DNA from 2 places in the Pseudoxanthomonas sp. LARHCG66 genome. Region 1 is predicted to be linked to the other one. Evidence: predicted binding sites of a transcription regulator. Region 1 holds the regulator's gene; the other holds the start of a gene.
The links. The regulator FliA, encoded in region 1, starts transcription of late flagellar genes. The targets are predictions, from matches to a motif close to TAAAGTTTNNCNNNCNNNGGCCGATAA.
Positions count from the first base shown of each region.

Region 2: ACIPRS_RS03285 (HDOD domain-containing protein) is a predicted target of FliA. The motif match lies at 1,885-1,911, and genes of this name have one in related genera.

Region 1 covers NZ_JBIXJW010000010.1:23,113-38,032, forward strand. The annotation lists gene ACIPRS_RS18540 (efflux RND transporter permease subunit) at 1-3,120, opposite strand, end outside; gene ACIPRS_RS18545 (efflux RND transporter periplasmic adaptor subunit) at 3,146-4,408, opposite strand; gene ACIPRS_RS18550 (TolC family protein) at 4,405-5,688, opposite strand; gene ACIPRS_RS18555 (hypothetical protein) at 5,751-6,143, opposite strand; gene flhB (flagellar biosynthesis protein FlhB) at 6,255-7,385, shown strand; gene flhA (flagellar biosynthesis protein FlhA) at 7,382-9,463, shown strand; gene flhF (flagellar biosynthesis protein FlhF) at 9,512-11,209, shown strand; partial or broken gene ACIPRS_RS18575 (MinD/ParA family protein) at 11,265-12,077, shown strand; gene ACIPRS_RS18580 (RNA polymerase sigma factor FliA) at 12,074-12,826, shown strand; gene ACIPRS_RS18585 (chemotaxis response regulator CheY) at 12,944-13,324, shown strand; gene ACIPRS_RS18590 (protein phosphatase CheZ) at 13,324-13,935, shown strand; gene ACIPRS_RS18595 (hypothetical protein) at 13,972-14,115, shown strand; gene ACIPRS_RS18600 (chemotaxis protein CheA) at 14,143-14,920, shown strand, end outside.
Region 2 covers NZ_JBIXJW010000001.1:674,422-689,341, forward strand. The annotation lists gene rpsB (30S ribosomal protein S2) at 1-694, shown strand, start outside; gene tsf (translation elongation factor Ts) at 890-1,768, shown strand; gene ACIPRS_RS03285 (HDOD domain-containing protein) at 1,988-3,481, shown strand; gene ACIPRS_RS03290 (AIM24 family protein) at 3,494-4,189, opposite strand; gene ACIPRS_RS03295 (cupin domain-containing protein) at 4,255-4,611, shown strand; gene pyrH (UMP kinase) at 4,664-5,389, shown strand; gene ACIPRS_RS03305 (cation diffusion facilitator family transporter) at 5,614-6,543, shown strand; gene frr (ribosome recycling factor) at 6,621-7,178, shown strand; gene uppS (polyprenyl diphosphate synthase) at 7,187-7,945, shown strand; gene ACIPRS_RS03320 (phosphatidate cytidylyltransferase) at 7,942-8,802, shown strand; gene ACIPRS_RS03325 (1-deoxy-D-xylulose-5-phosphate reductoisomerase) at 8,805-9,992, shown strand; gene rseP (RIP metalloprotease RseP) at 10,006-11,370, shown strand; gene bamA (outer membrane protein assembly factor BamA) at 11,493-13,973, shown strand; gene lpxD (UDP-3-O-(3-hydroxymyristoyl)glucosamine N-acyltransferase) at 14,086-14,920, shown strand, end outside.

The DNA of each region.
Region 1 (14,920 bases):
CAGCACCAGCAACGTCAACAGCGTGGACGAGACGATGCCGCCGATCACCACCGTGGCCAGCGGACGCTGCACCTCCGATCCCGCCCCGACATTGAGCGCCATCGGCAGGAAGCCCAGCGATGCCACCAGTGCGGTCATCAGCACCGGACGCAGGCGACCGAGCGCCCCTTCGACGACGGCGGTATCAAGCAGGGTGCCCTGCTCGCGCAGCTTGCGGATGAAGGCGATCATCACCAGCCCGTTCAACACCGCCACGCCCGACAGCGCGATGAAGCCGACACCGGCCGAAATGGAGAGCGGCAAGCCACGCAACGCCAGCGCCACGACGCCCCCGGTCAGCGCCAGCGGCACACCGGTGAACACGATGGCGGCGTCCTTGGCCGAGCCGAACGCCCAGAACAGCAGCGCGAAGATGACCACCAGCGTCGTCGGCACCACGAGGCTCAGCCGCCGGCTGGCCGAGATCAATTGCTCGAACGTGCCGCCGTACTCCACCCAGTAGCCGGCCGGCACCTCCACCCCGGCGCCGATCTTCTCCCGCAGCTCCGCCACGAAGCCGCCCAGGTCACGGCCGCGCACGTTCGCGGTCACCACCACGCGGCGCTTGCCGTTCTCGCGGTTGATCTGGTTCGGTCCCAGCGTGGTCTCGATCTTCGCGACCTCGCGCAGTGGCACGGTACGCGGCGTGCCGGAATCCCACGCAGCGGAGCGCGTGGATTCGTCCTCGTTGTCGCTGCGCCCCAGCGGGATGGGCAGGTCCTGAAGCGCGGACGGATCCTGGCGCAGCGCCTCCGGCAGGCGCACGACGATGTCGAAGCGGCGATCGCCTTCGAACAACTGCCCTGCCACTTCACCGCCCACCGCGGTCGCCACCGTGTGCTGCACGTCGCCGGGGTTCAGCCCGTAGCGGATCAGCGCCTGGCGGTCCGGCGTGATCGTCAGCAGTGGCAGTCCCGTCGCCTGTTCCAGTCGCACGTCGGCCGCGCCGTCGACGGTTTTCGCCACGCGTTCGATCTGCTCACCCAATTCCACCAGTGCATCCAGGTCATCGCCATAGACCTTGATGGCGACGTCCGCGCGCACGCCCGAGATCAGCTCGTTCATGCGCATCTGGATGGGCTGGGTGAACTCGTAGTTGTTGCCGGGAATCTGCTGGACGGCGCGTTCGATCTCCGCCACCAGCGTGGCCTTGGGCTTGCGCGGGTCCGGCCATTCGGCGCGCGGCCTGAGCATGATGAACGTATCGGCGACCGAGGGCGGCATCGGATCGGTCGCCACTTCGGCCGTGCCGAGCTTGCCGAACACGCGGTGCACTTCCGGAAACTGCTTGATGCGTGCCTCCAGCGTCGCCTGCATGCGCACCGCCTGGTCCAGGCTGGTGCCGGGAATACGCATGGCGTGCATGGCGATGTCGCCTTCGTCCAGGCTGGGCACGAACTCGGTGCCCAGGCGCGTGGCGAGTACGCCGCACACCACGACCAGAGACGCCGCACCCGCGCCGACCAGCACGCGGCGGCGCAGCGCCCATGCGAGCGCCGGCGCGTACGCACGCCGCGCCCATTGCATCAGGCGGGTCTCCTTCTCCTGCACGCGACCGCGCATGAACAATGCGACGGCCGCGGGCACGAAGGTCAGCGACAGCACCATCGCACCGGTCAGCGCCAGCACCACCGTGATCGCCATGGGATGGAACATCTTTCCCTCCACGCCGGTGAGGGCGAAGATCGGCAGATACACGGCGGTGATGATGCCCAGGCCGAACAGGCTGGGGCGGATGACCTCCGCCGTTGCCGAGGCAGTGGCATCGAGGCGCTCCTCCTCCGTCAGCAGGCGACCCAGCGCGTGCTGCAGGTCGCCGAAGCGGCGCAGGCAGTTCTCGATGATGATCACGGCGCCATCCACGATCAGGCCGAAGTCCAGCGCACCCAGGCTCATCAGGTTGCCCGACACGCCGCCGCGCACCATGCCCGTCAGCGTGAACAGCATGGCCAGCGGAATCACCGCGGCGGTGATCAGCGCCGCGCGCACGTTGCCCAGCAGCAGGAACAGCACCACGATCACCAGCACCGCGCCTTCCACCAGGTTCTTCGCCACGGTGCGGATGGTGCGGTCCACCAGCGAGGTGCGGTCGTACATGGGTTCGGCGTGCACGCCCGCGGGCAGGCTGCGGTTGGCCTCGGCCAGTCGTGCGGCCACGGCGCGCGCCACGTCGCGGCTGTTGGCGCCGATCAGCATGAAGGTCGTTCCCAGCACGACTTCCTTGCCGTCCATCGTGGCCGCGCCGGTGCGCAGCTCCGGTCCCTCGCCCACCTGCGCCACGTCGCGCACACGGATGGGCACGCCTTCGCGGCGGTCCAGCACGATGTCGCGGATGCCGTCCAGGTCGGCCACCTGGCCCGGCGCACGCACCAGGAACTGCTGGCCGTTGCGCTCGATGTAGCCCGCGCCGACGTTCTGGTTGTTGCTCGCGACAGCCTCCACCACGTCGTGCAGGGTGAACCCCAGCGCGACCAGTCGTGCCGGATCCGGCGTGATGTGGATCTGCCGCGCGAAGCCGCCGATCGTGTTCACTTCGGTCACGCCCGGCACGTTGCGCAGTTGCGGCCGCACCACCCAGTCCTGCAGCGTGCGCAGGTCGGTGGCGGTGTACGGCGTGCCGTCGGCCTTCAGCGCATCGGGTTTTGCTTCCACCGTGTACATGAAGATCTCGCCCATGCCGGTGGCGATGGGTCCCATTCCGGGTTCCAGCCCGGCGGGGAGCTGCGACTTGGCCTGCTGGATGCGCTCGCCGACCTGCTGGCGGGCGAAGTAGAGGTCGGTGCCGTCCTTGAAGACCACGGTCACCTGCGACAGGCCATAGCGGGAAATCGAGCGCGTATGGTCCAGCCCCGGCAGGCCGGCGAGCGCGGTCTCGATGGGATAGGTCACGCGCTGTTCCGCTTCCAGCGGCGAGTAGCCGTCCACCTGCGTGTTGATCTGCACCTGCACGTTGGTGATGTCGGGCGTGACATCGATCGGCAGCCTGCTGAAACTCCAGGCGCCGACCACGACCAGCGCCAACGTCAGTGCCATCATCAGCCAGCGGTGCGCGATGGCGAAGCGCAGGATGCGTTCCAGCAAGCCGTGCGATGCCGGAAGGGAGCGGTCAGTGGTCATGCGATGCCCCCGACTTCTCGATGTCGGCCTTCACCAGGTAACTCTGCTCCACCACCACCTGGTCGCCGGCGTTCAGACCGGACAGCACTTCCACCTGTCGCGCATCGCGCTTGCCGAGTTCGACGGGCCGCACTTCATACGTGTCGCCCACGCGCACGAACACCACCTCCCAGTCGCGGAATGTCTGCAGCGCGGCTACCGGCACCACCAGCGCGGCAGGTTGCTGCTCCACCGTGATGCGTGCCTTGACCGCGGAGCCGGGACGCCACAGTCCATCCGCATTCTCCAGCGTGGCCCGGGCAACCGTACTCTGGCTGGCCGTGGCGGTTCCGGGCAGCACGCGTTCGAGCGTGGTGTGTACGGTGGCGCCGTCGCTCAGCCGGGTCACCGTCACCGGTACGCCGGGCACGATGTGCTGCGCATCCGCGCCGAAGATGTGCAGGTCCACCCACAAGGTGGACAGGTCCGCCACTTCGAACAACGTGGCGCCCTCGCCCACCACGCTGCCCACGGTCGCATGCCGCGCCAGCACGACGCCCGTGATCGGCGAGGTGACGGCATACGTGGTCAGGCTGAGATTGCTTTCCACGCTGGCCATCGTCTGGCCGGCCTGCACGCGGTCGCCCACGTTGGCGGCCAGTCGGCGGATGGGGCCGGGGAAGCGTGCGGCGATGTTGGCCACGCGTCCTTCGACCGGCGTCAGCAGTCCCTGCACTTCATGCTCGTCGGCGATGGTGCCCGCCTGTGCCGGTGCCACGCGGATGCCGGATTCATCGGCGATCTTCGCGGCGATGGTGGTGCGGCCTTCGTGGCTGTCGTAGGTCCAGCGCAACGTGCGTCCTTCGATCTTCGCAACCACCTCGACGTCGAAGGAATGCGGTTCGCCCACCACGGTCTTCGCCAGCAGGCTGCCGTCCGGTTGCGGTGTCAGCGCATGCGTTTCGCGCACGCCGCCCAGGCGGACGAGGCGGACTTCCACGCTGCCCGCGCTTGCGGGCAAGGGCGTGCCGTCACGGTAGAGCCAGGCCTGGTACCTGGGTGGCGTGCCGGTTTCAGCGATCGCCAGCTCGACGGTGAAACCGTCCTGGCTCAGCAGTCGGCCACCGTGTCCACCCCGTGCGGCATCGGCGTCGTCATGCGCGCCGCCTTCTTCGTGGCCGTGGTCGTCCGTGGACGCGCTGTCGGCCGCGCCGCCGCAGCCTGCCAGCATCAGGGAGAGCGCGAGCGCGCGCAGGAGGGGGTGCAGGGTCATGGCGTGCTTCCTTGTTCGGCAGTTGCGGTCCCGGCCACGAGCGCCTGGCCGGTGAGGCGTTGGAGTTCGATCAGCGCGCGGTGTGCTTCGAGCGCTGCCTCGAGTTGCTGGCGGCGGGTCGACGTGGTGTCCGACTGCAACTGCGCCCACTCCAGGTAGCTGATGGCGCCGGCCCGGTAGGCACGCTCGGCCGCCTGTTCGGCGCGCACCAGGCGCGGCAGCACGTCGTCGCGCATGCGCTGCACTTCGAGCTGCGAAACGCGATAGCGGCCGTGGGCGTCGGTGAGCGTCGAGTACAGCGCGATGTCACGCGATTCGCGCTCGATGTCCAGCGCCGCCAGGTCGGCTTCCGCAGCCCTCGCCTCGGGGCCGACGCGGCGCGCGCTTCCCAAGGGCAGCGACACGCTGCCGACCAGTGCCGTGTCGCCGCTTTCCTGCAGCCGGCGCACGCCGACCTGCCAATCGAGGTCTGCCGTCCCGCTGCTGCGCGCCAGGCGCAGGCGCGCCTCGCGCAGGCGGCGCTCGTCGGCGAACTGGGCAAGTTCCGGCGCGCCTTGCAGCAGCGCGGCCAGGGCCTGCGTGTCTTCGATGGCGGGCAGCGCCAGAGGATCGCCTGGCGCCACTGCGAACCCGGGATCGCGCTCGCCCCACAACGCGGCCAGATGCTGGCGCGCGGCGTCCTGCTGCTGCTTCGCACGTGCCGCCGCCATCTCTGCACGCGCCAGTGCGGCCTGCGCGGTGAGGAGCACCGACTCCGGGGACGCGCCCGCCTGCAGCCGCTGTCGTGCGGCCGCCACGGTGCGGCGGCGCTGCGCGATGTCCTGTTCGGCGATCTCGTGTTGCGCGTGCGCGGCGGTGACGGCCAGATAGCGGCGCGCCACCTCCGCCAGCAGGTCAAGGCGTTGCGCTTCGCGCTGCACGGCCAGGGCATCGATGCGTGCCTGTGCCAGCGTGCGGCGGGCATCCAGCTTGCCGCCCCGTTCCAGCACGCCGGCCAATGTCAGCGTGAGTTCGGCCCCGGAAAAACCACGGGCGCCGCCCGTGCCCAGCATGTTCTCCACCTGCATGCCGGCGCTCAACGGCGGGCGCAGGATCGCGGCATCGCGCTCGGCGAGCAGTGCGTCGGTGCGGGCGCCGAACAGGCGCAGGTCGGGATGGACACGGGCAACGCGCGCGATGGCGTCGTCCAGCGTCAGGGATTCAACAGCGGGCGATGGCGCCTGTGCATGCACGCACGGCGCGATCGCGAAGGCGGCCAATGCCGCCAGTCGCAACCACATGGGAATTCTCCGGAAAGTCGGTGATGGAGCGCGGGCGACAGGACGTCAGCCCGGCATGGACATCACGCGCTGATCGGAGGACGCAGCAGGGAGGTGGCCGGCGCGCGTGGCACCGCCATCGTGGCCGCGACGGGCGCAGCGGAAAGCAGCTTCATGGCAGGCACGCGCATCGCCGCGGGCACGATGGCGGTCAGGTGGCCGCAGCAGTGGCTGGCGTGCATCAGGGCGTGCAGAAGATCCCCCTCGCCCGCCTCCCCATCCGCGTGACCATGGTCGTTGCCTGCGGATTCACCCGCATGTTCGCTGACCGCATGCAGATGGTCGCCGCCGCTGCCCAACTCGTGCAGGTCGCCCAGCGAGGCCAGTACCGGGTTCGCCAGCACGGCCAGCAACAGCACCGCCAGCGCGGGCAGGCGCAGCAGCCGGAAGCAATGGCGGCGGAGAAGACGGAGCATCGGCCCGCATCGTAGCGGCTGCCATCGACGTTAGACAATTCCACGTCGCACCGCGGTCGCGAACTGGAACAGGTCTTGCAGTGCCCCCTCCGACCCCGTCGGAAACGCGCCATGTCTGAGCAGGACGAAAGCGGCGAACGCACAGAACTTCCTACCGAAAAACGACGCCGCGAAGCCCGCGAGCAGGGCAACATCCCGCGTTCGCGCGAGCTGGCGACGGCGGCTGTCTTCGGGGCCGGCGTGCTGGCGATCATCGCGATGGGCCCGGGCCTGGCACGCGACACGCTGGGCTGGATGAAGATCGCGCTGACGCCCGACCCCGCGCTGATGCGCCAGCCGGACCAGCTGTTCGGGCATGTCGGCCTACTGCTGCTGAAGCTGCTGGCGGTGGTCGCGCCGGTGGCCGGCATCTGCGTGCTGGCCGGCCTGGCCGCACCGATCGCGATGAGCGGCTTCCAGTTCTCGCAGAAGGCGCTGATGCCGGATTTCAAGCGGCTCAGCCCCGCCGCCGGCCTCAAGCGGCTGTATGGCGCCGAGAGCGTGGCCGAACTGCTGAAGTCGCTGCTGCGCGTGGCCCTGATCGGCGGTGCGGCGGCGATCTGCGTGAAGCTGGGCCTGAACCCGCTGCGGGAACTGCTGACCATGCCGCTGGAACAGGCTGTGCGCAGCGGCCTGACGTTCACCAGCACCCTGCTGCTGGCGACCACCGGCGGCCTGATCCTGCTGGCCGCCATCGACGCGCCGTACCAGAAATGGAACTGGCTGCGGAAACTGAAGATGACGCGCCAGCAACTCCGCGAAGAGATGAAGGAAAGCGAGGGCAGCCCCGAGGTCAAGGGCCGCATCCGCCAGATGCAGCACCAGCTGTCGCAGCGCCGGATGATGGAAGACGTGCCCACCGCCGACGTGATCGTGGTCAATCCGACCCATTACGCGGTGGCGCTGAAATACCAGGCCGGTCAGATGGGCGCACCCACGGTGGTCGCCAAGGGCGTGGACGAACTGGCCATGCGGATCCGCGAAGTGGCCGATGCCCACCGCATCGCCATCGTCTCGGCGCCCCCTTTGGCACGCGCCTTGTATCGCGAAGGTCAACTTGGCCGGGAAATCCCCGTGAGACTCTACGCCGCCGTCGCCCAGATCCTGTCCTACGTGTACCAGCTGCGTGCCTGGCGCGTCGGCGAGGCCCCGCTGCCCGACCTGCCAGCGGTGGACGTGGATGAGCACGGGGGCAAGGCATGAGCGCGCAACCGGTCGGCGGCATGCGCTGGATGGAGATGCTGAAGAACGGCCTCGGCGCACCCCTGGTCGTGCTGGCGCTGCTGGCCATGATCGTGGTGCCCCTGGCACCGCCGGTGCTGGATGCCCTCTTCAGTTTCAACATCGCCATCTCGCTGGTGGTGCTGCTGGCCGTGGTGTACGTGAAGCGGCCACTCGACTTCACCATCTTCCCGATCATCCTGCTGATGACCACGATGCTGCGGCTGGCGCTGAACGTGGCGTCCACCCGCGTGATCCTGCTCAATGGCCAGAACGGCCATGACGCCGCCGGCAAGGTCATCGCCGCGTTCGGCGAATTCGTGGTGGGCGGCAACTACGCGGTCGGCATCGTCGTGTTCGCCATCCTGACCATCATCAACTTCGTGGTGATCACCAAGGGCGCGGGGCGCATCTCGGAAGTGTCGGCGCGCTTCATCCTGGACGCGATGCCCGGCAAGCAGATGGCCATCGACGCCGACCTCAATGCCGGCATCCTGACCCGCGAGGAAGCCAAGGCCCGCCGCGAGGAAGTGCGCGAGGAAGCCGATTTCTACGGCGCGATGGACGGTGCCAACAAGTTCATCCGCGGCGACGCCATCGCCGGCATCCTGATCCTGTTCATCAACCTGGTCGGCGGCTTTGCCGTGGGCATGTTCCAGCACGGCATGGCGGCGGCGGACGCGGCCTCCACCTACACCCTGCTGTCGATCGGCGACGGCCTGGTCGCGCAGCTGCCTGCGTTGCTGGTGTCGTCTTCGGTTGCCATGCTGGTGACGCGCGCCTCGCGCTCGCAGGACATGGGCCAGGCGGTGATGGGCCAGGCCTTCGGCCAGCACAAGGCGCTGGCGGTGTCGGCGGGCGTACTGGGCCTGGTCGGGCTGGTGCCCGGCATGCCCAACGTCGCCTTTTTGACGCTGGCGGCCGGCCTGGGCTACCTGGCCTGGAAAATGTGGAAGCGGACCCAGGAAAGCCCAGAAGCCGCTGCCGGCGACCTGGCGGCCCTGCCCGCACCCGGTGCCCCCGACCGCAACGCCGAACTGACCTGGGACGAGCTGCGCCCGGTCGACCCACTTGGCCTGGAGGTCGGCTACCGGCTGATCCCGCTGGTGGACAAGAACCAGGGCGGCGAACTGATGTCGCGGATCAAGGCCGTGCGCCGCAAGCTGACCCAGGACCTCGGCTTCCTGGTGCCGCCGGTGCACATCCGCGACAACCTCGAACTGCCGTCCAACGGCTACCGCCTGCTGGTGCATGGCGTGCCGGTGGCGTCGGCCGAGATCCATCCCGACCGCGAGCTGGCCCTCGATCCGGGCGGCGCGTTCGGCGCCATCGACGGCATCCCCGGCAAGGACCCGGCGTTCGGGCTGGACGCGGTGTGGATCCAGTCGCACCAGAAAGCCACCGCCGAATCGCTGGGCTATACCGTGGTCGATCCGGCCACCGTGATGGCCACCCACCTCTCGCACCTGGTGCGCGAACACGCGCCGGAGTTGCTGGGCCACGAGGAAGTGCAGCAGCTGCTGTCCCAGCTGGGCCGCAGCGCGCCGAAGCTGGTCGAGGACCTCACCCCGAAGGCGCTGCCGCTGGCCACCGTGGTGCGCGTGCTGCAGAACCTGCTGATCGAGCGCGTGCCGATCCGCCAGCTGCGCCGCATCGTCGAGGCGCTGGTCGAGTTCGCCCCGCAGAACAGCGATCCCGCCGCGCTCACCGCTGCGGTACGCACCTCGCTGGGCCGCTTCATCGTGCAGGAAATCTCCGGCATGGCGCCGGAACTGCCCGTCTATACCTTGGCGCCGAATCTGGAACGCGTCTTGCAGGACAGTACCCAGGGAACCGGCGCGGCGCTGGAACCGGGACTGGCGGAACGCCTGCACCAGAGCCTCGCCGACGTGGTGAACAAGCAGGAAGCCCGCAGCGAGCCTGCGGTGGTGCTGGTACCGGGTTCGGTCCGCGCCGCCCTCGCCCGCCTGGTCCGCCACAGCGTCCCCTCGCTGTCGGTGCTGGCCTACAGCGAGGTTCCCGAGGACAAGCGGTTGAAGCTGGTCGGCACGATCAGCTGAGACCGGAAGCAGCAGAACCCGACGCGACATCGAACCGGATAGCACGCCATGAAAATCAAACGCTTCGTCGCCCCCGACATGCGCACCGCCTTCGCGATGGTCCGGCAGGAACACGGCCCGGACGCGGTGATCCTGTCCAACCGGGTGACCGAGGATGGCATCGAGATCGTTGCTGCCAGCAATTACGACGAAGCGCTGGTGCAGCGCACGCTGGAAGCGATGCGCCCGGCCACGCCCCCTGCGCCGCTGCATCCGCTGCTCGACCCGGCGCCGCAGGCACCGACCGCGAACGCTCCGGCCCTGTCACCGGCCGAAGCCGCCGCCAGCTACTTCGCCCGCCGCCAGCCGGCTGTCCCCGCTGCCCCGCGTGCCGGGACCGCCAAGCCGGCCGTCGCCGCACCCGCGTCGATCGCACCGCCGGCAGCGCCCGTCGCAGCGCCACGCGCGCCGGTGGCCGCCACGCCCGCGCCGATCACCGGCGAGATTCCGGCGCCGGTCGTCCGCGACATCGCGCCGCTGCTGATCGAACCCGAATCCTTCGCCGCCAAGCTGGCCGCCTGCCTGCCGGCCGCTCCCGCCAACGAGCCGGTCGCCGCGAGCGAACCCGCAGCACCGCCGCGCCGTCAGCCCGCGCCGCGCGCCGACGCCGATGACACGCTCGATCTGGATGCGCTGCTGCCCTCGATCGCGCCGCCGGTGTCGCTGCCGGAACCCGAGCCTGCGCCGGTCGTCGCGCTGCACGCCACGCGTGCACCGGTGATCGCACCGGTACCGGCGCCCGCTGCCGTCACCGTACCGACGCTGACCGTCGTCACCGACAACGCCACGCACGCCCGCGAGAGCGACGAGCAGCTGGTGCAGATGCGCGGCGAACTGTCCGCCATGCGCGAGATGATCGAGCGCGAGATGCACCGCCTCACCGACGAACGCCTGCGCGGTTCGCCGGTGCGGATGCAGGCGATGGAACTGATGGAAGACTACGGCTTCGACGCCGGCATCACCCGCGACATCGCCCTGCAGATTCCCGCCGACACCGAATTGCACCGCGGCCGTGGCCTGATGCTGGGCCTGCTGTCGAAGAAGCTGCCGGTGGTCGACACCGACCTGCTGGAAACCGGCGGCGTCATCGCGCTGGTGGGCCCCACCGGCGCGGGCAAGACCACCACCATCGCCAAGCTCGCCGCCTGCTTCGCGCAGCGCTACAACGCACGCGACGTGGCGCTGATCACCACCGACACCGTGCGGGTCGGCGGTCGCGAGCAACTGCACGGCTACGGCCGCCAGCTCGGCATCGCCGTGCACGAGGCCGACAGCGCACAGGCCCTCGCACTGCTGCTGGAGCGCCTGCGCGACTACAAGCTGGTACTGATCGATACCGCCGGCCTGGGCCAGCGCGACCGCAACCTGGTGGGCCAGCTCAACTGGCTGCGCGCATCGGGCCAGGTGAAGACCCTGCTGTGCCTGCCGGCCAACTCGCACTTCTCCGACCTGGACGAGGTCGTCCGCCGCTTCAGCAGCGTGCAGCCGCAAGGCGTGGTGCTGACCAAGCTGGACGAGACAGGCCGCCTGGGCAGCGCCCTGTCGGTAGTCGTGGACCACCAGCTGCCGATGACCTGGGTAACCGACGGCCAGCGCGTTCCCCACGATCTCCACCGCGCCAACAGCGCCCACCTCGTGCTGCGGCTGGACCAGCTGCGCCGCGAAGCCGACGAACCCTGCTCGACCGAGGCCACCCATGTCGCCTGACCACCTGCTGCAGACCAATCCCCGCAGCACGCCGCCGGCCGCCGGCGCATTCCATCCCGTGCGCGTCATCGCCATCACCGGTGGCAAGGGCGGCGTGGGCAAGACCAACGTGTCGGTCAACCTGGCCGTGTCGCTGGCCGAAATGGGCAAGCGCACGCTGCTGATGGACGCCGACCTGGGCCTGGCCAACGTGGACGTGCTGCTCGGGTTGTCGCCGAAGTTCACCCTCGCCGACCTGGTCGCAGGACGTTGCGGACTGGAAGACGTACTGCTGGAAGGCCCCGAGGGCGTGCTGGTGGTTCCCGCCTCGTCGGGTTTCCGCCACATGGCCGAACTGGCGCCGGCCGAGCACGTGGGCCTGGTCAACGTGTTCTCCGAACTGCAGCGGGCGCTGGATTTCATGGTGGTCGACACCGCCGCCGGCATCACCGACAGCGTGCTGACCTTCTGCCAGGCCGCGCAGGACACCGTGGTGGTGGTCTGCGACGAGCCGGCCTCGATCACCGACGCCTACGCGCTGATCAAGGTGCTCGCGCGCGAGCGCGGCCTGGACCGCGTGCACGTCATCGCCAACATGGTCCGCGACCCCAACGAGGGCCGGAAGCTGTATGAAAAACTCGCCCGCGTCTGCGAGCGTTTCCTCGGCGATGTCGCCCTGCACTACCTCGGCGCGGTGCCGCAGGACGACTGGCTGCGCCGTGCGGTGCAGCGCCAGCAGCCCGTCGTGAAAGCCTATCCGGGCAGCCCATCGGCCCGCGCCATCGCCGAGATCGCGCGCATGACCGCACGCTGGCAGCCGCCGCTGGGAGCGCGCGGCAACGTCGAGTTCTTCGTCGAACGCCTGATCCAGCGGGGAGTCGCCGCATGAACACCGCCGCCGCCCAATACCGCGCCGTACAACGCAGCAGTGCGAACGATTTCGTCACCCAGCATGCCGACCTGGTCCGCCGCATCGCCCATCACCTGGCCGCGCGCCTGCCGGCCAGCGTGGAGATCGACGACCTGGTGCAGGCCGGCATGATCGGCCTGCTGGAAGCCTCGCGCAGCTACGATGCCGAGCAGGGCGCCTCGTTCGAGACCTACGCCTCCATCCGCATCCGCGGGTCGATGATCGACGAGATCCGCCGCGGCGACTGGGTACCGCGCTCGGTCCACCGTCGCGCCCGCCAGGCGGCCGCCACCGTGCGCGAGATCGAACAGCGCACCGGCCGTGCCGCCATCGCCACCGAAGTGGCGAGCGCGATGGAAATGCCGCTGCCCGAATACCTGCGCCTGATGGAAGATGCCGCGCGTGGCCAGGTGCTGAGCCTGGAATCGCACATCGACGACCATGGCGAACCCAACACCGCGCGTACCGGCGGCCCCTCGCCGCAGCAGCACTTGGAGCGCAGCGAGTTCCGCCAGCAACTGGTCAAGGCCATCGGCCACCTGCCCGAACGGGAGCAGCTGGTGCTGTCCATGTACTACGAGCAGGAGCTCAACCTGAAGGAGATCGGCGCCGTCCTCGGCGTCAGCGAGTCGCGCGTCTGCCAGATCCACGGCCAGGCCATGGTGCGGCTGCGCGGACGCCTGCAGGTGTTCGAGAAGGCCGACGCCGGCCTGGAAGACAACGACTGAAGAATCCCCACGGCCTGCCGATAAGGCTCCGGTAGGCCGCCGCGTGCAGCCCCTGCCTTGCCGTAGCCCCTGACCGGGCACGCTTTACTGGAGTTCGATGTGACCGCCAACAAGAACATGCGCATCCTCATCGTGGACGACTTTTCCACCATGCGCCGCATCATCAAGAATCTGCTCAATGACCTGGGCTATACCAATACCGCCGAGGCCGAAGACGGCAACAGCGCGTTGACCGCACTGTCCCAGGGCAGCTTCGAGTTCGTGGTCACCGACTGGAACATGCCCGGCATGACCGGCATCGAGCTGCTGAAGGCCATCCGCGCCGACGACCGCTACAAGACCCTGCCGGTGCTGATGGTCACCGCCGAGGCCAAGCGCGAGCAGATCATCGAGGCGGCGCAGAACGGCGTGAACGGCTACATCATCAAGCCGTTCACCGCGCAGACGCTGGAAGAGAAGCTGGGCAAGATCTTCGAACGCCTGGGAGCCGCTGCCTGATGAGCGCCGTGGCCGATGTCGCCGGCGCACGCGCCGCGCTGGTGGAAAAACTGCAGCACGCGCTGGATGCCCTGGAACAGGGCGACGAAGCCGGCTGGCGCCGCGAACTGGATGCCATCGCCGCCTGGCGCACGCAGCCGATGATGCAGGGCCTGGGCCGCCTGGCGCGCGAGCTGGCGCAGACGCTGGGCGAACTGCCGCCCACCGGACCGGGCGAGCTGGACGACGCCTGCGCGCGCCTGGACCATGTGGTGGAAATGACCGAACAGGCCAGCCACACCACGCTGGACCTGGCCGAACAGTGCCGTGGCTACGCCACCCAACTGAAGGGCACCGCGCTGTCGCCCGAGCAGGCGGCGCTGGTGGACAGCATCGGCAAGGGGCTGTCGGAGATGGCCCTGGCGCAGAGCTACCAGGACCTCACCGGCCAGATCATCCGTCGCGTCGCGGGCATCGTCCGTCGCGTGCACGAGGGCTTCGGCGCGCTGGGCCTGCCGCCGCCGGAGAAGAAGAACCCTTCAGATCTGGCCGGTCCGGCCGTTGCTGGTCTGGACCGCAACGCGTTTTCACAGAACGACGCAGACGACCTGCTCTCCGGACTGGGGCTGTAGGCACCCGCGAACGCGCAGCGGAACCGGAGACCTGCCATGCCCGACGCTTCCGCCCGCCGTTCCTGCCATCCCCTCGTCCTGCTGTTCGTGGGATCGCTGCTGGTCTGCGATGTTCTGGTCGGCCGCTTCCTGCGGCGTCGCCACGCGCACGCCCTGCACCTGCTCGATTCCTCCCGCTGATCACCCGTCCCGGTACCTGCCCCGCCCATGTCCGCCGTCACCCCTGAAATCGCCGCCGACTTCCTGATCGAAGCGCAGGAAATCCTCGACCGGCTGGGCGAGCAACTGGTCACGCTGGAACAGGACCCCTCCGACAGCGAGCAGCTGAACGCGGTATTCCGCGGCTTCCACACCCTGAAGGGCGGCGCCGGCTTCCTCGGCATCCAGCCGATGGTCAACCTGTGCCATGCGGCCGAAGAGACGCTGGGCCTGGTGCGCGCCGGCCAGGCGACGCTGGAACCGCAACACTTCGATGCCGCCCAGCAATCGCTGGACTGGCTGCAACAGATGCTGGATGCGATCGGTGCCGGCGAAGACCCGCCACACGCCCCGCAGATGCTGATCGACCAGTTCGATACCCGGGGGGATGCCGCACCCGCCGCGCCGAAACCCACCGCCGCGACAAGCGCCGCGCCCGCTGCGGCCGGCGCGGACCTGATCAGCGACGACGAGTTCGAGGCCTTGCTGGACCAGTTGCACGGTGATGGCGCACCCACCCGCGCCGCTGCGCCCGCACCCGTCGCGCGACCGGCACCTTCGCCCGCGAAACCGGCCGCGCCGAAGCCGGCCGCGAAAACCGGTGGCGAAACCGAACAGACCATCCGCGTGGACACCAAGCGGCTGGACGCCATCGTCAACCTGGTGGGCGAACTGGTGCTGTCGCGCAACCGCCTGAAGACATTGCGCGCGCGCATCCGCGACGAAGAACTGGACCGCGCCGTCAGCAGCCTCGACATCGCCACCGCGCGCCTGCAGACGGCGGTGA
Region 2 (14,920 bases), on a different contig from region 1:
GATCCACATCATCAACCTCGAGAAGACCGTTCCGCTGTTCAACGACGCGATGAACTTCATCTCGGGCGTCGCGCAGAAGCGCGGCACCATCCTGTTCCTGGGCACCAAGCGCAGCGCGCGCGAGGCCGTGAAGGAAGAGGCCGAGCGTTGCGGCATGCCGTTCATGACCCAGCGCTGGCTGGGCGGCACGCTGACCAACTTCGCCACCGTGAAGAAGTCGGTCGCCCGCCTGAAGGAACTGGAAGCCGCCGAAACCGACGGCACGTTCGAGAAGCTGGTCAAGCACGAAGTGCTGGGCCTGCGCCGCGAGCGCGAGAAGCTGCTGGCCTCGCTGGGCGGCATCAAGGAAATGAACCGACTGCCGGACGCGCTGTTCGTCATCGACATCGGCCATGAAGACATCGCCATCAAGGAAGCCAAGAAGCTCGGCATCCCGGTGATCGCGGTGGTCGACTCGAACTACGACCCGGCCCTGGTCGACTACGCCATCCCCGGCAACGACGACGCCATCCGCGCCGTGCAGCTGTACGCCCGTGCCGCCGCCGACGCCGTGCTGGAAGGCAAGGCCGCCCAGCCGAACGCCGCCAGCGTGCGCGAGGAAGAGTTCGCCGAAGGCGGCGACGACAAGGGTGCCCGTCGCGCCCCGGCCAAGAAGGCCGCCGGCAAGAAGCCCGACGAAGCCGCCGCCGAGTAATCCGGCTGCAATGCCGCCGCGCCATGCTGCGCGGCGGCCCATGTTCCGCCTTCTCCCATCGGGAGAAGGTGCCCGAAGGGCGGATGAAGGTACGGAGCACGTCGACGCTGCATGCATCGCGACTCCGCCGCACCCTCACCCCAACCCCTCTTCCGACGGGAGAGGGGCTTTGCCAATCCAAACAGAGGTAATCCCGTGGAAATCACCGCTTCCCTGGTCAAGGAACTGCGCGAGCGCACTGGCGCCGGCATGATGGAGTGCAAGAAGGCACTCACCGAGAACAACGCCGACATCGACGCCGCGGCCGAGTGGCTGCGCAAGTCGGGCCTGGCCAAGGCCGACAAGAAGGCCGACCGCGTCACCGCCGAAGGCCGCGTGGCCGTGGCCCAGGACGGCGGCAAGGCCGTGCTGGTCGAGATCAACTCCGAGACCGACTTCGTCGCCAAGGACGCCAACTTCATCGCCTTCACCGACGCCATCGCGCAGGCCGCGCTGACCTCGGGCGCCGCCGATGTGGAAGCGCTGAAGAGCGCCAAGCTGGCCTCGGGCGAGACCGTCGAGGAAGCCCGCGCCGCCGCCATCGCCAAGCTGGGCGAGAACATGCAGATCCGTCGCCTGGTGTCGATCGACAGCGCCAACAACGTCGCGGCCTACGTGCACGGCGGCAAGATCGGCGTGCTGGTCGAGGTCAAGGGCGGCGACGCCGAACTGGCCCGCGGCCTGGCGATGCACATCGCCGCGATGAACCCGCCGCACAACAAGGCCGCCGACGTGCCGGCCGAATTCGTGGCGAAGGAAAAGGAAATCGAGCTGGCGAAGATGTCGGACAAGGACAAGGCCAAGCCGGCCGACATCCTGGAGAAGATCATCTCCGGCAAGATCAACAAGATCGTCAACGAAGTGACCCTGTACGGCCAGCCGTACGTGCTGGACAGCGACAAGTCGGTCGAGCAGGTCGTGAAGGCCGCCGGTGCCGACGTGGTCGGTTTCCAGCGCCTGGTGGTCGGCGAAGGCATCGAGAAGGTGGTGGAAGACTACGCCGCCGAAGTCATGAAGCAGGCCGGGCTGGCGTAAGCCTTCCCTCTCCGCTTCGACGGAAAAGCCGCGGGGAACCGCGGCTTTTTTGTTGCCCGCGTAGCGGGCGGGATCGGATGCCGCCGCGCACGCCGTGACCGTTAGTCGACTACGACTCAAGTTTGCACGTTCCGTGCCGAAACTGGTTTCAAACGTGACACTTCGTCGCGCATTGCTGGCATCCTGCCGGCAATTCCCACTTGCGTGGCCCGCACCCGGATGCGTCCCGAACTCGAAGCCCAGCTGCTGAATTGCCGCAATCTGCCCAGCCCGCCCGGCGTTGCATTGCGGATCATCGAGCTCGCGCAGGATCCGGACGTGGTGATGGCGACGGCCGCCGATGCGATCGGCCTGGATGCGGCATTGAGCGCGCGCATGCTGCGCATCGCCAACTCCCCGCTCTACGCCAGTCGCCGCAGGGTGGAAAACCTTTCGCAGGCGCTCACGGTGCTGGGCCTGAATGCCACCCTGACGCTGGCACTGGGGTTCTCCCTGTCACGCTGCGGCAGCGGCACCCATCCTGCCGCGCAGGAGCGCGTCTGGCGTCGCAGCGTCATCGCCGCGCTGGCCAGCCGGGTGCTGGGCCAGCGTGCCGGCATCAGCAAGGTGGAAGAGCTGATGCTGGCCGGGCTGCTGCAGGACATCGGCGTGCTGGCCCTGCTGGAAGTCCTGGGCGATGACTATGCGCGACTGGTCGAACGCGCCGTGGGCAATGCCGAACTGCTGGCCGCCGAGCGCGACTGGCTGGGGTGCGACCACGCCACGGTGGGCGGGTGGTTGGCGCGGCAGTGGAATCTGCCGGCGCTGTTGAGGGAAGCGATCATCGAGAGCGAGATGCCCGCGTCGGACACCCCGTTCAATGCGTGCGTGGCCGTGTCCGGCCACATTGCCGACATCTGGCTGGCTGGAATGGACCAAGCGCGGACGGAGGAAGCGCATCGCCATGCGGCGATGCAGGCCGCCACGCGGCTCGGGATCGACTACCCGGGGTTCCTCGCCCTGACCGAGGAGATGCTCGTGGCGCTGCCCGAGGTCTACGCATTGTTCGACGTTCCCCCCGCCCCACCGGCCCGCATCCAGGCTTTGCTGGACCAGGCACGCGAGCTGCTGGTCGTGCGCAACCTGCGCGAAATCCAGGACGCGGCGCGTGCCCGCAAGGAAGCCAACGAGCACGAAGACCGTGCGCGCCGGCTGGCGGAGGAGGTGCGGCGCGACCCGCTGACCGGGGCCTACAACCGCAGCCAGCTGGAAGAAGTGCTTGAGAAGGAGTTCGATGCCGCCACGCGGCACGGCTGGCCGCTGTCGATCGCCTTCATCGACCTGGACGACTTCAAGCAGGTCAATGACCGCTGGGGACACCTGGTCGGCGATGAAGTGCTGCGCAATTTCGCCAAGGCGCTGATGCGGCAGGTGCGCGGCAGCGACATCGTCGCCCGCTATGGCGGCGAGGAGTTCCTGGTGGTGTTGCCGGGCATCGGCGAAGAGGCCGCCGCCCAGGTCGTGCGGCGCATCCTGTCGGAGGTGGCCGGCGTGGCGATGGCCGATGTCGACGGCCAGCCACTGCACATCACCTTCTCGGCGGGGCTGGCCACGCAGGGTGCACTGGAACAGTTCCGCCACGTCGATGACCTGCTTCGCGCGGCGGATGAAGCGCTGTATGGCGCCAAGCGCGAAGGCCGCAACCGGGTATCGGTCGGCGCCATCGGCCCCTGACAGGCCCCGTGGCTACTGCCTCGGTTGCAGCGCCACTTCTTCGTAAGGCTGTACCACCACCCAGCCGTCGCCCGCGAAACGCAACTGGATGCTCTCGCCCGAGCCGCGGCCCAGCAGGGTGCCGAGCGAAATGTCGGTGATGATCTCCGGCGTCAATCCACCCGACCATGCCACGGTGGCATTCGGGTCGGTGAACACGGGCCCGGTCTGCGCATTCACCGGCAGCGTGAGGGGCTCGTAGTGCGACGTGATGGCGACGATGCCGTGTCCGCTCAGGCGTACGTTGAACAGCCCTCCCGACAGCATGCCGGCGACCTTGCGCATCATCGTGATCCGGCTCTCGATGCTGGCCTCCACCGCAAGCACATCGTTGCCGTTGACGAAGATCGATTCCCCCGCGAGACGCAGCAGCGTGATCCGCTTGCCGGCATCGGCCAGGTAGACACGCCCCTGCCCTTCGATCTTCATCAGTTGCATGCCTTCGCCACTGACGGCCTTCTTCAGCAGGTTCCCCAGGCCCTGTTCCAGCATGCCCTGGCGGGTGAACTTCACGCTGCCCTTGCGCGCGACCATCGCGCCGGCCTTGGCCCAGACCAGACCGTTCAACCGGACTTCCAGCAGATGCGGGCTTTCCAGTTCGAATGCGTCGGCCGTCGCATCCTTTTCCTTCGATGATGCGAGGAATTCCTGCAGGGTGCGCACGCTCATGTCCGTTCCTTGATGGATGGCGGGAAGGAGCGCCATCATATCCGCCCCGGCCGCAGGTCCCACCCATGTCCCGCATCGTTCCCGTGCCACACACGCTGGAGGCGGCTGCGCGAGCACCCATTGCCGCCGAGCGACTGATCCGTGGGCGCCCCCTGCAGGCGGTCGGGAACGCCTACTCCACCCGGGATGACCGTTTCCATTGCGGCGTATGGGAAGGCGATGTGGGCGCATGGCGGGTGCACTACACCGAGCACGAGTTCTGCCACCTGCTCAGCGGGCGCGTCCGCCTGCGCAGCGATGATGGCGAGGACATCGTGCTGGAAGCGGGCCAGAGTTTCGTCGTGCCCGCAGGGTTCACCGGCACGTGGGAGGTGCTGGAAACCGCGCGCAAACTGTATTCGATCTACGAACCCGGCGACTGAAGCGACGCGCTCGGCTAGAATTGCCGCGGTTTCCCCACGCCGAGAACTCACCATGCCCGCCCCCCTGGTCTATCGCCGCATCCTGCTCAAACTGTCCGGCGAGGCACTGATGGGAGCCGAGGATTACGGCATCGACCCGGCCGTGATCGGCCGCATCGCGCGCGAGATCATCGAGGCCCGCGACGCGGGAGCCGAGGTGGGCCTGGTGATCGGCGGCGGCAACATCTTCCGCGGCGCGGGACTGGCCGCAGGCGGCATGGACCGCGTCACCGGCGACCAGATGGGCATGCTGGCCACGGTCATCAACGCGCTTGCCATGCAGGACGCGCTGGAAAAGCTGGGCGCCAAGTGCCGCGTCATGAGCGCGATCAAGATCAACGACGTGTGCGAGGATTACATCCGCCGCCGCGCCATCCGCCACCTGGAGAAAGGCCGCATCGCGATCTTCGCGGCAGGCACCGGCAACCCGTTCTTCACCACCGATTCCGGCGCCGCCCTGCGCGCCATCGAGATCGGTGCGGACCTGCTGCTGAAGGCCACCAAGGTGGACGGGGTCTACGACAAGGATCCCAGCAAGCACGCCGACGCCAAGCGCTTCGACCAGCTGACCTACGACGATGTCATCGCGCGCAACCTGCAGGTGATGGATACTGCCGCGTTCGCCCTGTGCCGCGACAGCGACGTGCCGCTGCGCATCTACGACCTGTCCGTGCCCGGCAACCTGATGCGGATCCTGCGCGGCGAACATGTCGGCACCCTGGTGAAAGGGCGCGGCTGAGCTCCCTGTGGGCGGGGCTTCAGCCCCGACGGTGGACAGAACGCCGCGAGGTTCGAATGGGCATGTGGCAGCGCTTTCCATCGCCATCCGGTCTGCACGGGGCGCAATCGCGTGCGCCGGAACGTGGGCAGGGCGCGGTCGGGGCTGAAGACCTTCCCGCGGCGCGTGCCCCTTCGCTTGCTGTAATAGTGTCCGGCCAGCCCCGGCCGGCACCCTAGTCCACCATGGGACACGGACACCACCACGGTCACGGGCCACACGCCCACCCGCACGCGTCGGCGACGCACACTTTCGCCTGGGTCACGCTGATCAACCTGGCGTACACCGTGCTCGAAGCCGGTTACGGCTTCCACACCAATTCGCTGGCGCTGCTGTCCGATGCCCTGCACAACCTCGGCGACGTGCTGGGACTGGCGCTGGCGTGGAGTGCCGCCGCCCTGGCGAGGCGCGCACCGCGTGGCCGGCACACCTACGGCTGGCGTCGCGCCACCCTGCTCTCCCCGCTCGCCAACGCGGTGCTGCTGATGGTCTTTTCCGGTGCACTGGGATGGGAGGCCTTCCGGCGCTTCAGCGCGCCGCCGGAGATCCCCGCCACACCCGTCATCGTGGTGGCGGCACTGGGCATCCTGGTCAACCTGGGCGCCGCGTGGCTGGTGAAGGACGGGCACGCCCACGACCTGAACAAGCGTGGCGCCTTCCTGCACCTGATGGCGGATGCCGCGGTGTCGCTGGCCGCCGTGCTTGCCGGCGTGGGCATGGCCACGCTGGGGTGGGCATGGCTGGACCCGGCCACGGCGCTGCTGATCGCGGTGGTGGTCGCCGTGGGCTCGTGGGGCTTGCTGCGCGACAGTTTCGATGCCGCGATGGATGCCGTGCCGCCGAGCATCGATCCGGTCGAGGTCGGCGCGTTCCTGAAGGCCCGGCCCGGCGTGTCGGCCGTGCACCACCTGCACATCTGGTCGCTGGGCGCGGGCGAGATCGCATTGACCGCCCACCTGGTACGGGCGCGCGAAGACGACCACGATGCCTTCATCGACGCCACCGTGCATGCGCTGGACCACACCTTCGGCATCAACCACGCCACCCTGCAGATCGAACGCGGCGCCATGTGCGGCCATGACCTGCACGATGCGGCGCCGCATCATTCCCACTGAACGGCGCGCGGACGGTCGGCAACGGCACCGAATCGCCCTATAATCGGTCGTTTACAGGCTTTGCAACGGAAAGGGCGATGCTCAACGACATCAAGAAAGACGCGCAGGCGCGCATGACCAAGAGCATCGAGGCGCTCCGCCACACGCTGGTGAAGGTCCGCACCGGACGCGCTTCCACTGCCCTGGTCGAGCACCTGAAGGTCAACTACTACGGATCGGACATGCCGCTGAGCCAGGTCGCCACCGTGACCGTCTCCGACTCCCGCTCGCTCACGATCACGCCGTGGGAAAAGCAGATGGTCAGCGCGGTCGAGAAGGCCATCCTGGCATCCGACCTGGGCCTGACCCCGAATACCGCCGGCACCACCATCCGCCTGAACCTGCCGGCGCTGACCGAAGAACGCCGCAAGGAGCTCTCCAAGGTCGTCCATGGCGAAGGCGAGGACGCGAAGGTGGCGATCCGCAACATCCGCCGCGATGCCAACCAGCAGGTCAAGGACCTGTTGAAGGACAAGCAGATCACCGAGGATGAGGAACGTCGTACCGAGGACGAGATCCAGAAGCTGACCGACAAGTCCATCAAGGACGTCGACGACGTGGTCAAGGCCAAGGAACAGGAACTGATGGCGGTCTGAGGACTGCCATGTCCCCTGCCGTCCCCGCGTCCGTGCCCCGCCATCTGGCCGTCATCATGGACGGCAATGGCCGGTGGGCCGAACGACGTCGCCGTCCGCGCGTGATCGGCCATCGCGCCGGCGCGCGCGCGGTCAATACCTGCATCGATTTCTGCCTGGAACGCGGCATCGGCGCGCTGACCCTGTTCGCGTTCTCCAGCGAGAACTGGGGTCGCCCCGAGGAAGAAGTCGGCGCGCTGATGAAGCTGTTCCTCAACGCGCTGGACCGCGAAGTCGACGAACTGCACCGCCGCGAGGTGCGCGTGCGTTTCATCGGCGACCGCGCACGATTCTCCACCGACATCCGCGCACGCATGGACGCAGCCGAGGCGCTGACCCGCGGCAACACGCGCCTGCACCTCGTCATCGCGGCCAGCTATGGCGGGCGCCAGGACATCGCGCACGCGGCGCGTACAGTGGCCACCGACGTCGCCGCCGGACGCCTGCGCCCCGAGGACATCGACGAAGCAACGCTCGGCGCCCACGTCGCACTGGCCGACCTGCCGCCGCCCGACCTCTTCATCCGCACCGGTGGCGACCATCGCATCAGCAATTTCCTGCTGTGGCAATTGGCCTATACCGAACTCTGGTTCACCGACGTACTGTGGCCCGACCTGGACGCGACGCTGCTGCAGCGCGCCCTGGACGACTTCGCGCAGCGCGAGCGCCGCTTCGGCCTGACCAGCGCGCAGATCGCCAGCGGCACCCACGAGGACACAACCGCATGAGCACGCCCAGCGCCACCCGCACCCGCGTCATCGCAGCGCTGGTGATGGCGCCCTTCGCCATCGGCGCGATCCTGCTGCTGCCCACGTCGTGGCTGGTGATGCTGGCGGCGCTGGTGTTCCTGGTCGGGCTGTGGGAGTGGTTCAAGCTCGCCGAGATCGACGACACCCTGCAGCGCACCGTGCTGCTGACCGCCAACCTGCTGCTGATGGTGCTGCTGGTGTGGGCATCGCGCGGATCCACCGATCTGGTCCCCTTGCGCCTGATGGCCCTCGTGGGCGCGGTGTGGTGGCTGCTGGCGTTGCTGTGGCTGCGCTTCTTCCATTTCGCGTCCGATCACGAGACCTGGGCGCGCGTGTTCAAGCTGGCCGCCGGCACGCTGGCCGTGGTGCCCGCCTGGTGCGCGCTGGGCCTGATCCACTCCTCCGAGCCGAACGGACACATCTGGTTGTTCGTCGCGCTGGCCATCGTCTGGGCGGCCGACAGCGGCGCATATTTCGCAGGGCGCCACTTCGGCGGCCGCTGGTTCCGCGGCAGGAAGCTCGCTCCGCGCATCAGCCCCAACAAGACGCTGGAAGGGCTGCTCGGTGGCCTGGCTGCGGGCATGCTGGTGGCGGGCGTCGGTGCACTCATCGCCGGTGTAGACGTGGCGCAGGTGCCCGGCGTGCTGCTGGTGGCGGTGTTCACCGTGCTGTTCTCGGTGGTCGGCGACCTGTTCGAAAGCCTGCTCAAGCGGCATGTCGGCGCCAAGGATTCGGGCGACGTGATCCCCGGCCATGGCGGCGTGCTGGACCGCATCGACGGCGTGCTGGCGGCACTGCCCATCTTCGTACTGGGCAAGGAAGTCTTCGGATTCTGAGCATGGCCGCGCACGCACAACGCAACGTGGCGGTTCTCGGCGCGACCGGCTCCATCGGAGCATCGACGCTGGATGTCGTCGCGCGCCACCCCGAGCGTTATCGCGCCAGCGTGCTTGCCGCCGGCAGCAGTGTGGATGCGTTGCTTGCGCTGTGCGTCCTGCACCGCCCGGACCATGCCGTCGTCGCCGACGAAAGCCAGTTCGCACGCCTGCGTGACGGCCTGTCCGACGCCGGGCTGGCGACTCGTGCACATGCCGGGGCCGCCGCACTGGACGCGCTGGTGTCCGACCCGGGCTGCGACATCGTCGTCGCCGCCATCGTGGGTGCCGCCGGCCTGTCGTCGACGCTGGCGGCGGCCCGCGCCGGGAAGCGCCTGCTGCTGGCCAACAAGGAGTCGCTCGTCCTCGCCGGTGAGCTGATGACCGCCGCCGCGGATGCCGCGGGTGCCGAGATCATCCCGATAGACAGCGAGCACAACGCGATCTTCCAGTGTCTGCGTTCACGACAGGCTCAGGGCGAGGTCAGCCGCATCGTGCTGACCGCGTCGGGTGGCCCGTTCCGCGGCTGGAGCCGCGCGGCGCTCGCCGAGGTCACGCGCGAACAGGCCGTCGCCCATCCCAAATGGTCGATGGGCCCGAAGATTTCGGTCGACTCGGCGACCCTGATGAACAAGGGGCTGGAACTGATCGAGGCCCATCACCTGTTCGGCGTGGAGCGCGAACGGCTGGACGTGCTGGTGCATCCGCAGAGCCTGGTGCACTCCCTCGTGGAATTCGTCGATGGTTCCACGCTGGCGCAGTTGGGGCTGCCCGACATGCGTACGTCGCTGGCCGTGGGACTGGGCTGGCCGGACAGGATCGCATCGGGTGTGCCGGGCCTGGACCTGTTGCGGCATCCCCGGTTGGACTTCGAGGCGCCCGACCTGGATGCCTTTCCCTGCCTGCGGCTGGCCTGGCACGCAATGACGGCCGGCGGCACGGCGCCAGCGGTCCTGAACGCTGCGAACGAAGTCGCAGTTTCAGCCTTTCTTCAGGGCCGGATCGGTTTCCTATCCATTCCTGCGCTGGTCGAGGATGCCCTCGCCGCGTTGCCCGCAACGCCGGCCGATTCGCTGGATGCGCTGCTGGAAGCGGATGCGCAGGCACGCCGACTTACCGAACGCAACCTCGCAGGCCATCTCTTCCCATGAGCGCCGACATCCGATGAGTGACGTGCTGGGCTCAATCTGGTGGATGATCGTGGCCCTGGGCGTGCTGGTCACGTTCCACGAATTCGGCCACTACTGGGTGGCGCGCCGCTGCGGCGTGAAGGTGCTGCGTTTCTCGGTGGGCTTCGGCAAGCCGCTGTGGTCGCGCCGCGACCGCCACGGCACCGAGTTCGCCATCGCGGCCATCCCGCTGGGCGGCTACGTCAAGATGCTGGACGAGGCCGAGGGCGACGTCCCCGCCGCGCAACAGGACCAGGCGTTCAACCGCAAGTCGGTCTGGCAGCGCATCGCCGTGGTCGCCGCTGGCCCGCTGGCGAACGTCCTGCTCTGCGTCGTCCTGCTGTGGGCCATGTTCGTGCTGGGCAAGCAGGACTACTCCGCCACGCTGGGCAGCGTCAGTGGCATTGCCGCCGATGCGGGCTTCATGCGCGGCGACAGGATCGTCCGGATCGGCGACCGCGGGATCGATACCTGGACAGACGCCTCCATCGTGCTCACCAAGGCCGCCATCGATGGTGATGACGTTCCGGTCGAGGTGGAAACCGCCTCCGGCAGCCAGCTGACCCGCACGCTGCCGCTGTCCCGCCTGCCGGTCGGGTTCGACCAGGAGAACGCCATCGGCCTGAGCGGGCTGGTCTGGCGGCACTGGATGACGCCGGCGGTCATCGGCAAGGTCACCCCGGGCTCGGCCGCCGATGGCGTGCTGCACGTGGGCGACGTGGTGACGGCCGTGGATGGCCAGCCGGTACACGGCTTCAACGACATCGCCACCGAGGTCGATGCACTGGGCAAGCGCGGAGGCGCGGCCATGATCGAAGTCGACCGTGCCGGCGAGCGCCTGGCCTTCGAACTGGCGCCACGCCGGACCCGGCATCCCGACGCAGGCCAGGGCGACTACTGGGCCCTGGGCCTGGCGCCTCCCGCGAAGGTGCAGATGCCCGGCTACGACGCCACGCTCCACTACGGCCCGGTCGCCGCCATCCCGGCCGCCCTGCGCGAAACCGGAAAGCTGACCTCGGACTCGCTGGGCATGATCCGCCGGATGCTCACCGGGGACGCCTCGCTGAAGAACGTTTCGGGCCCCATCACCATTGCCCAGGTCGCCAATGTCTCCGCCAAACGCGGGCCGGATTGGTTCCTCTGGTTCCTGGCGGCCATGTCGCTGAGCCTGGCCATCATCAACCTGCTGCCGATCCCCGTCTTGGACGGCGGCCACCTGCTGTATTACCTTATTGAATTGGTCAAGGGCAGCCCCTTGAGCGAGCGCCACATGGTGGCCGGACAATATATGGGCCTGGCCGCACTGGCGGGCCTGATGGGATTGGCGTTCTACAACGACATCCTGCGTCTGGTGACCTGATGCCCCTGAACTTTCCCGGGCAGGCCCGCTCCAAGTCGGCCTGTCCCTTCCTGGCGACACCCCGGACCGCGGCCCTGCGATCCACCCCTGCTCTGCAGGAACCACCCCAACCGGATGTAATGATGACGCGACTGCCTTCCCGCCGCCTGATTGCCCTCGCCCTGGCTTCGGCCATCGCCATGCCGGCACTGGCCCAGACGACGGAACCCGCCGCCGCACCCGCAATGGCCGAGCCGCTGGGCAGCGCGTCGTTCACCGCCACGGACATCCGCATCGATGGCCTGCAGCGCATCTCCACCGGTACCGTCCTCACCTACCTGCCGATCGAACGGGGCGACCAGGTCACCTCGGCCGGCGTGTCCGAGTCGATCCGCGCGCTGTACAAGACCGGCTTCTTCGAGGACGTGAAGCTCGACCGCCAGGGCGACATCCTGGTGGTGACCGTCACCGAGCGCCCGGCGATCAACAAGTTGACCCTCACCGGCAACAAGGACATCAAGACCGAAGACCTGCTGACGGGCCTGAAGGACATCGGGCTTGCCGAGGGCGAGACCTTCGACCGCCTGAGCCTGGACCGCGTCACCCAGGAACTGGTGCGCCAGTACAACAACCGCGGCAAGTACAACGTCGAGATCACCCCCACGGTCAGCCCGCTCGACCGCAACCGCGTGGACGTGACCATTGCCGTCAAGGAAGGCAAGGCGGCCAAGATCAAGCACGTCAACGTGATCGGCGCCGAGAAGTTCCCCACCGAGGACCTGCTGGAGAACTGGGAGTCCAAGGAAAGCACCTGGTTGTCCTGGTACCGCCGCGACGACCAGTACTCGAAGGAGAAGCTGTCGGGCGACATGGAACGCCTGAACTCCTGGTACCTGGACCGCGGCTACGTGGACTTCAGCATCGACTCCACCCAGGTGTCGATCAGCCCCGACAAGCGCGACATGTTCATCTCCGCCGGCATCACCGAAGGCGAGCAGTACAAGATTTCCGACGTGAAGGTCACCGGCGACACGGTGCTGCCGAAGGAGGAAATCGAGAAGCTCGTGATCGTGAAGCCGGAGCAGACCTTCTCGCGCATCCTGCTCGAGATGACGTCCGACACCATCACCTCGACACTGGGCAACATCGGGTATGCGTTCGCGCAGGTGAATCCGATCCCCACCATCGATCGCGAGAACCGTACCGTCGCGATCAACCTGCAGGTGGTGCCCGGCCCGCGCGTCAACGTGCGCCGCATCACCTTCAAGGGCAACACGCGCACGGCCGATGAAGTGCTGCGTCGCGAGATGCGCCAGTTCGAAGGCAGCTGGTTCTCCCAGGTCGCCGTGGACCGCTCGCGCGTGCGCCTGCGCCGTCTGGGCTACTTCGAGACGGTGGACGCGGAAACCACGCCCGTGCCGGGCACGACCGACCAGGTCGACGTGGTGTTCAACGTGAAGGAAACCACCTCGGGCAGCTTCGTGTTCGGCTTGGGCTATTCGCAGCTGTCCGGCCTGACCACGTCGATCCAGTTGTCGCAGAACAACTTCCTCGGCGGCGGCAACCGCGTGTCGGTGGAAGCGCAGCGCAGCGACTACCTGCAGCGCTATTCGTTCTCCTACACCAACCCGTTCTTCACCGACGAAGGCATGTCGCTGGGCTACAACCTGTGGTGGCGCGAGTTCGATTACTCGGACTTCAACACCGCCCAGTACTCCACCACCAGCGCTGCCGCGCAAGGCGTCCTGGGCCTGCCGATCTCCGAGAACGACACTGTCTCGCTGCTGTTCGGCGTCGACAGCAACGAGATCCTGACCTTCGGCGGCTCCACGCCGCAGGCGATCATCGACTACATCGATGCCGTCGGCCAGCGCACCTTCCACGCCTGGCGTGCCGAGCTCGGCTGGGCGCGCGATACGCGCAACGACTACTTCATGCCCACGGGCGGTACCTACCAGCGCATTTCGGCCGAAGTCGCGCTCCCGGGCTCCACCGTCGAGTACTACAAGCTCAACTACGAGTTCTCGAAGTACTGGTCGCTCAGCCCCGCTTTCGTGCTGAACACCCGCGCCGAGATCGGCTACGGCGACAGTTACGGCTCGGACATCTACCGCTACATCTGCCGCGCCAACGGCTCCGACCCGCAGATCCCGGGCCAGGGGACCACCACCCCGCCGGCGGCGGATGGCACGTGCGCCGACGGCGGCACGCTGGACCGGACACTGGTCGCGACCGGCCTGCCGTTCTTCGAGAACTTCTACGCGGGTGGCACGCGGTCCGTGCGTGGCTTCCGCGACAACACGCTGGGCCCGCGCTCGGAGGTCATTTCCGGCTACCGCGGCCAGCCGCTGGGTGGTTCGCTGAAGACCACCGGCTCGGTCGAACTGATCTTCCCGAAGCTGTTCGACTCCAACGCCGCGCGCGTTGCGGCGTTCTTCGACTTCGGCAACGTGTTCGACGGCGTGGACAACTTCGATGCCGGCGAGCTGCGCGCATCCACCGGTATCTCGCTGCTGTGGCGTGCGCCGGTCGGCCCGATCTCGATCAGCTATGCCTTCCCGATCAAGAAGGAAGACGGCGACGAGCTGGAACGCCTGCAGTTCACCTTCGGCGGCGCGTTCTGATCCCAGCGTCCATGCGGGCGATTCGACGGGGGGCGCAAGCCCCCCGTCTGCTGTCCACCATACGCCACCGTGAAAGCGGTTCGCGGGCCGCAGGGGCTAAACTACGCGCCCTATGACCTCCCCATCCTTTACCGCTGGCGAGCTGGCCGAGCGCTTCGGGCTCGAACTGCGCGGCGATACGGACCTCCGCATCCACGGCGTCGCCACGCTGGCGCGGGCCGACGCCGGACAGCTCGCCTTCCTCGCCAATACCCGCTATCGCGCCCAGCTGGCGGACAGCCGGGCCAGCCTGGTCGTCCTGCGGGCGGACGATGCCGATGCCGCAACCGGCGCCGTCCTGATCGCCAGGGACCCCTACGCCGCCTTCGCCCGGATGGCCGCGCTGTTCGAGAGCAAGCCGGACCGTGCACTGGGGGTGCACACCAGCGCCGTGATCGATCCGACCGCACGCATCGCACCGGGCGCCCATGTGGGTCCGTTCGTCACGGTGGGCGCACGCAGCGTCATCGGCGAGGGCGCCGTGATCGGCCCAGGCTGCGTGATCGGCGATGACTGCCTCGTGGGCGACGGCTGCGAGCTGATCGCCCGCGTCACCCTGGTCACGCGCGTGCGCCTGGGCCAGCGCGTGCTGATCCATCCCGGCGCCGTGATCGGCGCCGATGGTTTCGGCCTGGCGATGGACAGCGGCCACTGGATCAAGGTGCCGCAGCTGGGCGGCGTGGTGATCGGCGACGACTGCGAGATCGGCGCCAACACCACCATCGATCGCGGCGCGCTCGACGACACGGTGCTGGAAGAAGACGTCCGCCTCGACAACCAGATCCAGATCGGCCACAACGTCCGCATCGGCGCGCATACCGCGATGGCCGGTTGCAGTGCCGCCGCCGGCAGTGCGCGCATCGGCCGCTACTGCCTGATCGGCGGAGCCGCCGGCGTGCTGGGCCACC